Regions from separate parts of the Brevibacillus brevis NBRC 100599 genome, predicted to be linked through region 2. Evidence: predicted binding sites of a transcription regulator. Region 2 holds the regulator's gene; the other holds the start of a gene.
The links. Region 2 encodes CtsR, which represses protease genes until heat stress. Its sites were predicted from a motif close to ATGGTCAATAAAGGTCAAACA; they were not measured.
Positions count from the first base shown of each region.

Region 1: the regulator CtsR is predicted to act here: its motif matches at 3,156-3,176, upstream of clpP (ATP-dependent Clp endopeptidase proteolytic subunit ClpP).

Region 1 covers NC_012491.1:1,881,483-1,887,091, reverse strand. Annotated here, with positions in the region: gene lonB (ATP-dependent protease LonB) at 1-1,065, opposite strand, end outside; gene clpX (ATP-dependent protease ATP-binding subunit ClpX) at 1,263-2,528, opposite strand; gene clpP (ATP-dependent Clp endopeptidase proteolytic subunit ClpP) at 2,549-3,130, opposite strand; gene tig (trigger factor) at 3,262-4,554, opposite strand; gene BBR47_RS09260 (metallophosphoesterase family protein) at 4,679-5,218, opposite strand; gene BBR47_RS09255 (XTP/dITP diphosphatase) at 5,249-5,609, opposite strand, start outside.
Region 2 covers NC_012491.1:197,826-203,434, forward strand. Annotated here, with positions in the region: gene BBR47_RS01155 (MGDG synthase family glycosyltransferase) at 1-489, shown strand, start outside; gene BBR47_RS01160 (HAD hydrolase-like protein) at 519-1,205, shown strand; gene BBR47_RS01165 (CtsR family transcriptional regulator) at 1,394-1,858, shown strand; gene BBR47_RS01170 (UvrB/UvrC motif-containing protein) at 1,875-2,393, shown strand; gene BBR47_RS01175 (protein arginine kinase) at 2,413-3,486, shown strand; gene BBR47_RS01180 (ATP-dependent Clp protease ATP-binding subunit) at 3,553-5,609, shown strand, end outside.

The DNA of each region.
Region 1 (5,609 bases), 1.7 Mb from region 2:
CAAACCGACCTGCGGTGTATCATGCACTTGTTTTTCGGGGCGAGGCGATTTTTGACTGCTGTGCATTACCCATTCCACATCGGCAGCCTGGATGTCTTGGCGTTCTTCCGTCAAGGCAATTCCCGCGGCGATTTGCAAGGTATTGATCGCTTCACGTCCATTGGTTGCGTAGCGCTCGATCACAGAAACAGCGCTATCTTCTATATTCATATTCATTTTAGGTACGGCCGTACGCACGATACACCCAATTTCTCCAGCCTTTAATGGACGGAAAAAGATTTCCAGGCAACGGGAACGAAGCGCAGCAGGCAGTTCTTCTGGCAGCCTCGTCGTCGCTCCAACCAGACGAAAGTCGGCGGGCAAACCGTATTTGAAAACGTCATGAATATGCGAAGGAATTTGGTTATTTTCCTCGCTGTAGTAAGCACTCTCCAGCATGACTTTACGGTCTTCGAGAACCTTTAGTAACTTATTCATCTGAATAGGATGAAGTTCCCCGATTTCATCAAGAAAAAGCATGCCACCGTGCGCTTTCGTCACAGCGCCTGGCTTTGGCTGCGGAATCCCTGCCTGCCCAAGCGAGCCTGCCCCTTGATAAATCGGATCATGTACGGAGCCAATTAACGGGTCAGCAATCCCACGCTCATCAAACCGCGCAATCGTCGCATCGATTTCAATAAACTTGGCATCAGAAGAAAACGGTGATAGCTGATTTTTCTTCGCTTCTTCCAGTACAACTCTAGCCGCTGCGGTCTTGCCTACGCCTGGTGGTCCATAAATAATGACATGCTGCGGGTTGGGACCGCACAAAGCGGCACGCAACGCACGAAGCCCATCTTCTTGTCCTACAATTTCTTCCAAAGTCGCCGGTCTTGTTCTCTCTGATAGAGGTTCTGTCAACGCAACCATTCTCATTTTCCGAATGGAATCAAGATCCTTGCGCGATTCCTTTTCGGTTGAGGTTTTCGTGTTTCTCTGCGCTCGCAGCAAGTTCCAAAAGTAGGTGCCGATCACGATACCAACAACCACTTCAATGACAGCAATGACCAATGTCGTATAGTCCATATGCAGTCCCTCCCATGCGTCTTCGCTTGCGGTCAACTTTTGTCCTCCGAAGAGAGAGGAGCACGTTCATGACCGTATTGTGCATATGTAAAGCTTCTCTTGAACGATATCAAGTAGTATTGCCCCGCAAGCGTAGACGTAAACCACCAACAAAAAAACCACCTCGCTGATAACGAGATGGTTTTTGTAGACAATGCTTAGGCTGTTTCTTCGTGCAATTCCTGTCCTTCTTTGGTCAACAGTTGCGGCTTCACTTTATCGCGTACCGTTTCTTCGGTAATGACACACTTGTTGACGTCTTCTCTGGAAGGAAGCTCATACATCATATCGAGCATGATTTGTTCGATAATCGCACGCAGTCCGCGCGCACCAGTGTTGCGCTTAATCGCTTCTTTCGCGATTTGCAGCAGCGCACCGTTATCGAACTCCAGCTCAACACCGTCGAGACTTAGCAGTTTTTGGTACTGTTTCACCAAAGAGTTTTTCGGCTCTGTCAGGATACGCACGAGCGTCTCCTCATCCAACGGCTCCAAAGTAGCCAGCACTGGCAAACGACCAACGAACTCCGGAATCAGACCAAATTTCAGCAGGTCTTCCGGCAAAATGTATTTCAGGTATTCTCCGGCTTTCAGATCGCCTTTTACACCATCGCCGAAGTCTGCACCGAAACCGATGACTTTTTTACCCAAACGACGCTTGATAATCTGCTCGACGCCATCAAATGCACCACCGCAGATGAACAAAATGTTCGACGTGTCGATTTGGATGAACTCTTGGTGAGGATGCTTGCGTCCGCCTTGTGGTGGAACACTCGCAACGGTACCCTCCAAAATTTTCAAGAGCGCTTGCTGAACGCCTTCACCAGATACATCACGCGTGATGGATGGGTTTTCCGATTTGCGGGCTACCTTATCAATCTCGTCGATGTAAATGATTCCTTTTTCAGCCTTCTCCACATCATAGTCAGCAGCTTGAATGAGCTTGAGCAAGATGTTTTCAACGTCTTCGCCCACATAGCCTGCTTCTGTCAGAGAAGTTGCGTCCGCAATCGCGAAAGGTACATTCAGAATGCGCGCCAATGTTTGCGCGAGCAACGTTTTTCCGCTACCAGTCGGACCGATCAGCATGATGTTGGATTTTTGCAGCTCCACATCCTCGATCTTCGCCCCGGAATTAATCCGTTTGTAGTGGTTGTACACCGCTACAGACAAGGATTTTTTCGCCATATCTTGACCGATGACATAGTCGTCCAAGATTTTGCGAATTTCCACTGGCTTTGGAATTTCTTTCATATCGATTTCTTCTTCAGTGCCCAGTTCTTCCTGTACAATTTCATTGCACAGTTCGATACATTCGTCACAAATGTAAACACCAGGACCAGCTACCAGCTTGCGCACCTGTTCCTGGGACTTGCCGCAGAAGGAACACTTCAGTTGGCCTTTGTCGTCGTTAAACTTAAACATGCGCTTCACCTCACAACGGGTCAGTTTTTGCGTTCAATAATAGAGTCAATCAATCCGTAGGCCTTTGCTTCTTCTGCACTCATGAAATTGTCGCGGTCTGTATCTTGCTCTACGCGTTCATAAGGCTGACCTGTCCGCTCAGACAAAATCTCATTCAGCTGGCGCTTCGTTTTCATAATCCATTCCGCATGAATGCGGATGTCTTCTGCTTGCCCACGCACACCGCCGAGCGGTTGGTGAATCATTACCTCGGCGTTTGGCAGAGCAAAGCGCTTGCCTTTTGCACCAGCAGCCAACAGGAAAGCACCCATACTGGCAGCCATGCCCACGCAAATCGTGGACACATCCGGTTTGATGTACTGCATGGTGTCATAGATGGCCATTCCTGCTGTAACAGAACCACCTGGAGAGTTTATGTATAGCGATATGTCTTTGTCCGGATCTTCTGCCTGCAAGAATAGCAGCTGAGCGACAATCAGATTGGCGATTTCATCATCAATCTCGGTGCCCAAGAGAATAATCCGGTCTTTCAGGAGGCGCGAGTAAATATCGTAGGAACGCTCTCCCCTGCTTGTTTGCTCGATGACCATAGGGATTAACATTATGTATTTTCCTCCTTTGCCGAAAAAAGTCAATGGTGGAAAAACAAGGCACGATACACTCGTGCCTTGTGGTCTTGACAGCCAGCGTCAGGGTTAGCCTACCCACTGACCAATCATGCGTTCTTCTAAGCTTATGCTGTTACTTTGCTTTCTGCAACCAGCAAATCTACTGTTTTGCGAGTTTGCACATCGCGGTACAGAGCAGCCATGCCATCTTGTGCGGAGAAGATTTTGCGCAGCTCATCTGCTGGGCGGCCGTATACGCCAGCCAGTTTATCCAGTTCTGCGTTTACGTCTTCTTCTGTTGCTTCGATGTTTTCTGCTTTGCCGATTGCTTCCAAAGTCAAGGAAGTGCGAACGCGGGATGTTGCGTCTGCACGCAATTGATCACGCAGTTGGCTCTCATCCATGCCGGAGAACTGGTAGTACAGTTCCAGCGTCATACCTTGGTATTGCAGACGTTGACCAAATTCATTAACCATTTGATCCAATTCATGCTCAACCATTACTGCTGGCAAATCGATCTCAGCGTTTTCAGCTGCTTTCAGAACGAGTTGCTCACGAACATATTGATCTTTTTCTTGCGCTGTTTTTTCTTCGAGTTTTTTCTTGGTGTCTGCTTTCAGCTCTTCCAGCGTGTCGAACTCGCTCACGTCTTTGGCAAACTCATCATCCAAAACAGGCATGTTTTTGCGCTTCAGGCTGTTCAGCTTTACTTTGAATACCGCTTCTTTACCAGCGAGGTTAGGAGAGTGGTACTCTTCAGGGAAAGTTACGGTAATTTCTTTTTCTTCGCCGATGTTCAAACCAGCCAGTTGCTCTTCGAACCCTGCGATGAAAGTACCGGAACCCAGTTCCAGAGAATAATCTTCTGCTTTACCGCCTTCAAAAGCTACTCCGTCTTGGAAGCCTTCGAAATCGATTACAGCGATATCGCCTGTTTGTGCGGCACCCTCTTCTACTGCTACGAGCTCAGCATGACGCTCTTGCATGCGCTTCAGTTCAGCGTCAACGCTCTCTTCTGTTACAGAGAAGTCTTTTTCTTCGATGGACAGACCTTTGTAGTCGCCCAGCTTCACTTCAGGCTTCACAGTTACAGTCGCTTTGAAGATCAGGTTTTTCCCTTGTTCCATTTGCGTTACGTCTACTTCTGGACGATCTACTGGCTCGATACCAGCTTCACGAACAGCTTGTCCGTATGCAGTTGGAAGCAGAATGTCAAGAGCGTCTTGGTACAAAGATTCTACACCAAAACGGGATTCGAACATTTTGCGTGGTACTTTTCCTTTGCGGAATCCTGGAACTTGAACTTTTTGAACCACTTTTTTAAACGCTTGATCCAATGCTGCGTCTACTTGCGTAGCATCTACTTCAATCGTCAGGACTCCCTGGTTATTCTCTACCTTTTCCCAATTTGCTGCCACGTAAACTTCCCCTCCTAAATCGAATAACAGAACATCGCCAGCCGCGCCATGGTATCTTCGCAGGCTCGGATGATAATATTCTAGCCATTATAACCATTCTAGTATAGCACAAATCTTTTAGTTTTCAAGAAGACCTCATTGGTCGACGAACAGAATAGTTCCCTCCCAATTGTGGAACCGGGTTGCCTGCATGATCATAAAACGCCACGGATATGTAAGTTTCTGTCGGGCTCGTTCCTGTCTCTTCTAAAAGAGCATATGTCGGTACGTGAAAACCTCGTGGCATTTGCAGGCTACCTGGATTTAGAAACAAAATGTCTCTTTCTACTCCACAGACAGGTACATGGGAGTGACCGAATACGACTACATTTGCCCCGACCTCTTCTGCACGGTAATGAAGGCGCAGAAGAGAGCCTTTCACTCCGAAAAGATGCCCGTGCGTTTGCAGGATGTGAAGGTCGCGCCATTTGGTCTCTTGCTCAGTCGGCACCTCTTGTGTCGAATCGCAATTGCCTCGGACAAGCGTCATGTTGGAAAACGGCTCGCGCTTATGGTCGACACAAAAATCGCCACAATGCAGAATTTTTTCGACATGATGTCGGTTGACGACCTGGCTTACTTCCCGAACCAAGCCGTGGCTATCGCTCATGATGAGAATTCCCATCACGCTTCACTCTCCTGTTTTCTCTCTTGTCTACTTGAGGATTGCAAGCAGTTGCTGCATGGCACGAGCGCGGTGGCTAATCTGATTCTTTTCTTCTGGCATGAGTTCGGCCATCATTTTGTCCATCGATGGGACGTAGAATACCGGATCGTAACCGAAGCCATTTGTCCCTTTTGGTTCACGCGCGATCACACCCTCACAAGCGCCAGTGGCAATGATTGGCTCTTCGCCCGGAATCACCAACGCCAACGTACAACGAAAGCGAGCTGTGCGTTCTTCTGTCGATACCTCTTCCAGCTCATTCAACAATTTACGCCAATTCTGCTCGTCTGTTGCATCCTCCCCAGCGAAGCGTGCGGAGTAAACACCCGGGCGTCCTTCCAGCGCATCT
Region 2 (5,609 bases):
CTCGGCTCGATGGAAAAGGTATTAGATGGGCTAGAAGAGATTAACATTCCCCTGAAAACTTTTGTGTTAACAGGGACAAACGACAAGCTATACAATAAGGTGACAAATCGTACGTATCGGCATGAAGTCATTCCGCTAAAATTCATCAATAACTTCCACGAATACTTGGAAACGGCTGATTTAATTGTCACCAAATCAGGCGGACTTACATCAGCTGAAGTAATGAGTAAACGGGTACCCATGATTGTTTACAACCCTCTGCCTGGACAGGAAGAGAGGAATAGCCACTTTTTGCTCAATAATGGATGTGCGGTACACGCGAATCTATCCGAGCAGTTGATTTACTTTATCGATGAACTATTGCATAGCCCGTCCAAGGTGGAATATATGCGTAGAATGGGACAAAAAATCTCCAAGCCAGATGCTGCACAACGAATTACTGAGTTTATCATGGATGATATGAATATGTTGCCAGGAAAAGTAGAATAGCTGCCTAGCCAGACAAAATGGAGGAACCCATGACTGTACCATTCGCGATATTATTTGATATGGATGGCACGTTACTGCAAACAGAAAAGCTGTCGACCCCCGCTTTTATTCGAACGTTTGACCAGCTTCGTCAAAAAGGGCTATGGCAAGGGGAAACCCCTGACGAGCGTGAACTGATCAATGTACTGGGAATGACGATCGAGCAGATCTGGGACAAATTACTGCCGGGTGCGAGTGAAGAAGCCATTCGCTCAGCAGATGCTTTCTTGCTAGACAACGAAATCCAGTTACTCAAAGAACGAGTGACCGAGCTATATCCGGATGTAAAATCAACCTTAGAAAAGCTGCATGAAAAAGGAGTTGCTTTATTTGTAGCAAGCAATGGGCAGGAAGAGTACATCGATGCCATTTGTCAGGCATACGAGTTAAAGCCGCTGATGACAGACCTGTACTCGGCTGGTCGTTTCCGCACGCATTCCAAAAATGACCTGGTTGCAAAATTGTTGTCTGATTACAAAATTGGGCAGGCCATCATGGTAGGAGATCGTCACTCCGACGTGGAAGCAGGCAAGACAAACGGTTTATTTACCATTGGATGCGACTTTGGTTTTGCGAAACCAGGCGAGCTTGATGGGGCAGATGTTATTATCACCAGCTTCTCTCAGCTACTGAATCATTTGCCAGCAATCGACACCAATAAGCAAGAACAAGCATAAACCATTCCTCAGGGAGTGGTTTTTTTGTTGATCATGTCCAAGTTTCAAGCGACCCTCTTTTGCCCACACTAGAATGTGTAAGGGACACTTGCGGGCACGCACTAAACCCATTATAATTAACGTCAAAGATAGTCAAAGTCAATAGGTAACCTCATAAGAACATACACAGAGGAATAGGAGGCGATGACTTGCGAAACATCTCGGACATCATTGAACATCACTTGAAAAGCATCCTTACTAACAGTCCCAATGGATCGATCGAGATTCAGCGTAGTGAGCTTGCCGACCATTTTCAATGTGTGCCGTCTCAGATCAATTACGTCATCAATACGCGCTTTACCGTTCAAAAAGGATACCTCGTAGAGAGTAAGCGCGGGGGCGGCGGGTATATTCGCATACGCAAGGTGCAGATTGTCAGCAAAGCACGCTTGCAGGAATTGCTAACAGAAGAACTGATTGGTGAGAGCATCAGTCAGAGTGTGGGATATGCGATCGTAGAAAGACTATTGGAGGAAGGGTTAGTCAACATTAGAGAAGCCACCTTGATGAAAATCGCTACCTCGCGAAACGTTTTGACTCTGGAAGCTGAATTGCGGGATCGTTTGCGGGCAAATATTTTAAAGCAGATGATCGCGGCAATCTTGTTGAAGTAAAAGGAGGTATGATGTTATGAACTGTGAGGAATGCGGAAAACGACCGGCGACACTTCATTTGACGAAAATCGTCAATGGCGAAAAAACCGAATACCATATTTGCGAGCAATGTGCTCATGAAAAAGGGGACGTCTTTACCGGCTTTCACAACTTCAGCATCAACAATCTCCTGTCAGGACTTTTAAAATTTGATCCCATGCAAAAGAATGGACGCGAAACGGCAACGAATAAGCCGCTTCAATGCGAAACATGTGGACTCACATATGCTCAATTTAGTAAAAGCGGCCGATTTGGCTGTAGTGATTGCTACACCTTTTTGGGGGATCGACTGGACCCACTTTTCCGCCGGATTCATGGAAACACACAGCATAGTGGAAAAGTACCAGAGCGTACCGGTGGCAAACTGAAGATCCGTAAAGAGCTGGAGCAACTAAAGCAAGCGCTGCAAAGTCATGTCGCCAGTGAAGAGTTCGAGAAGGCAGCAGAAATGCGTGATCGAATTCGAGCATTGGAACAAAAAATGGCCCAATCGTAGCAAGGGAGGTTAGCTGGTTATGTCCCAAAAGCAGTTTATGCAAAACCCGTGGAGCAATTGGATGAAAGGAGAAGGTCCTGATTCCGACATTGTCATTAGTACACGGCTGCGTATCGCCCGTAACCTGCGCCAGCACCCCTTTCCGTTATTGGCAACGGACTCGCAGGCCGAGGAAGTCGTCAGAAAGGTAACGGAAGTAAGCGATTCGGAGGCAATGCGCAAACGGCATCAGCTTCAGGTCATCCATATGGATCAAATTAACCCGTTAGAAAAACGGGTGCTCGTAGAAAAGCATCTGATTAGCCCTCATCTGGCAGAGGAATCCCGTAAAGGTGCCGTATTGCTTCGGGAAGATGAGTCTGTCAGCATTATGGTTAATGAAGAAGACCACATTCGAATACAGGTACTATTACCCGGGTTTCGTTTGAACGAGGCATGGGAAATAGGTACGAAGATAGACGACATTTTTGAGAAAAGCTTGAACTACGCGTTCGACGAAACTCGAGGATATCTTACAAGCTGCCCAACCAATGTGGGTACGGGAATTCGTGCATCCGTGATGCTGCACCTGCCCGCTCTGGTGATGACGCAGCAGATCAGCAGAATTTTACAGGCGATTAATCAAGTTGGTCTGGTCGTTAGAGGAATTTACGGAGAGGGCAGCGAAGCTCTAGGGAATCTTTTTCAGTTATCCAATCAGGTCACACTGGGGATGTCTGAGTCGGATATCCTTTCCAATCTCTACGGTGTGGCCAGACAGATTATTGAGCAAGAGCGTGTGGCACGCACTTACTTGCTGGAGCATACCCGGGTTTCTTTGGAGGATCGGATTTTTCGGTCGTATGGCATCTTGATGTATGCCCGCACGGTAGAGTCCAAGGAAGCGGCTCAGCGCCTGTCAGATGTACGTCTGGGGATTGATCTAGGCATCATTCCTAATGTATCTCCGCTCGTCTTAAACGAACTGTTGGTCACGACACAGCCAGGTTTTTTACAACACCACGCTGGTCAAAAGCTCACTCCGGACCAACGCGACGAAAGAAGGGCAAGGCTGATCCGCGAACGTCTACGCGTAGTAGAATCACAAGAGTAATCGTAATGGTATCACGCAATTGTTAACCATATAGAGAAAAAACACGGTTATACGGAGGTGTACGATATGATGTTTGGACGTTTTACAGAACGCGCACAAAAAGTACTGGCGCTTGCCCTGGAAGAGGCGGTTCGTCTCGGACACAAAGATATTGGGACAGAGCATGTGCTGCTGGGACTCATTCGAGAAGGCGAAGGAATTGCGGCGAAGGCACTGCAATCACTTGGGCTTGGCCTCGATAAAATCCAGAGTGAAGTGGAGTCGTTAATCGGGCGAGGAACAGAGCAGTCCGGTAGTAATTACACACCAAACTATACACCTCGCGCCAAAAAGGTCATTGAACTGTCGATGGACGAAGCCCGCAAGCTGGGTCATACCTATGTGGGGACTGAACATATTCTGCTTGGCTTGATCCGTGAGGGAGAAGGCATTGCTGCGAGAATCATGAACAATTTGGGCGTTAGCCTGAACAAGGCACGGCAACAGGTGCTCCAGCTGCTGGGCAGCTCGGAAATGATGGCATCTCATCAACCGTCTGGAGGGAATCCAGCGGCGAATACGCCGACATTGGACGGCTTGGCAAGGGATCTGACTGCAATCGCTCGTGACGGCGGTCTGGACCCGGTTATCGGTCGCCAAAAAGAAATCGAGCGTGTGATCCAAGTACTTAGCAGACGTACCAAGAACAACCCTGTTTTAATTGGGGAGCCTGGTGTCGGGAAAACAGCTATCGCAGAAGGTCTTGCCCAAAAAATCGTGAACAACGAAATTCCGGAGACCCTTCGTGATAAGCGCGTCATGACCCTCGATATGGGAACCGTTGTTGCGGGAACCAAATATCGCGGTGAGTTCGAAGATCGTCTGAAAAAAATCATGGACGAAATTCGCCAAGCAGGAAACATCATCCTGTTTATTGATGAGCTGCACACCCTGATTGGTGCTGGTGGAGCAGAAGGCGCAATTGACGCCTCTAACATTTTGAAGCCTGCGCTGGCTCGTGGTGAGCTACAGTGCGTAGGTGCTACAACGCTGGATGAATATCGCAAGTACATCGAAAAAGACGCGGCACTGGAGCGTCGTTTCCAACCGATTCAGGTTGATGAACCGACAGCGGAGGATGCCATTCGTATCCTGCATGGCCTTCGTGATCGTTATGAAGCCCACCACCGTGTCAAAATTACCGATGAAGCAATCGAGCAGGCAGTAAAGCTGTCTGACCGCTATATTACGGAACGCTTCCTGCCTGACAAGGCCATCGACTTGGTTGACGAGGCGGCATCGAAAGTCCGCTTGCAATCCTTTACCGTTCCGCCAAACCTCAAAGAGCTGGAGGGACGTCTGGAAGAGGTGCGCAAGGAAAAAGACGCTGCCGTACAATCACAAGAGTTCGAGGAAGCAGCAGCACTTCGCGATCAGGAGCAAAAACTGCGTGAAGAACTGGATAAAACGAAAAAAGACTGGAAAGAACGCCAAGGCCAGCTGAACATGGAGGTTACGCCAGAAGACATCGCGCAAGTAGTGGCGAGCTGGACGGGTATTCCTGTGTTAAAGCTGAAGGAAGAAGAAACAGAGCGCTTGTTGAAGATGGAAGAGATTTTGCACGATCGCGTTATTGGTCAAGATGAAGCAGTCAAATCCATTTCGCGTGCGATCCGCCGTGCCCGTGCTGGTTTGAAAGACCCAAAACGCCCAATCGGCTCGTTTATCTTCCTGGGGCCTACCGGTGTGGGTAAAACCGAATTGGCTCGTGCCGTGGCGGAGACGCTTTTCGGTGACGAGGATGCCATGATCCGCGTGGATATGTCCGAGTACATGGAGAAGCATTCCACCGCTCGTCTGGTAGGTGCCCCTCCAGGCTACGTAGGCTTTGACGAGGGCGGTCAGCTGACCGAAAAAGTGCGCCGTAAGCCTTACTCCGTCATTTTACTGGACGAAATCGAGAAAGCTCACCCAGACGTATTCAACATCCTGCTACAAGTTCTGGATGATGGTCGTTTGACAGACTCCAAGGGACGTACCGTCGACTTCCGCAATACGGTTGTCATCATGACTTCCAACGTCGGAGCCAGCATGATCAAGAAAAATACAACGCTCGGCTTCACGACCAATGATTCGGAAAGAAA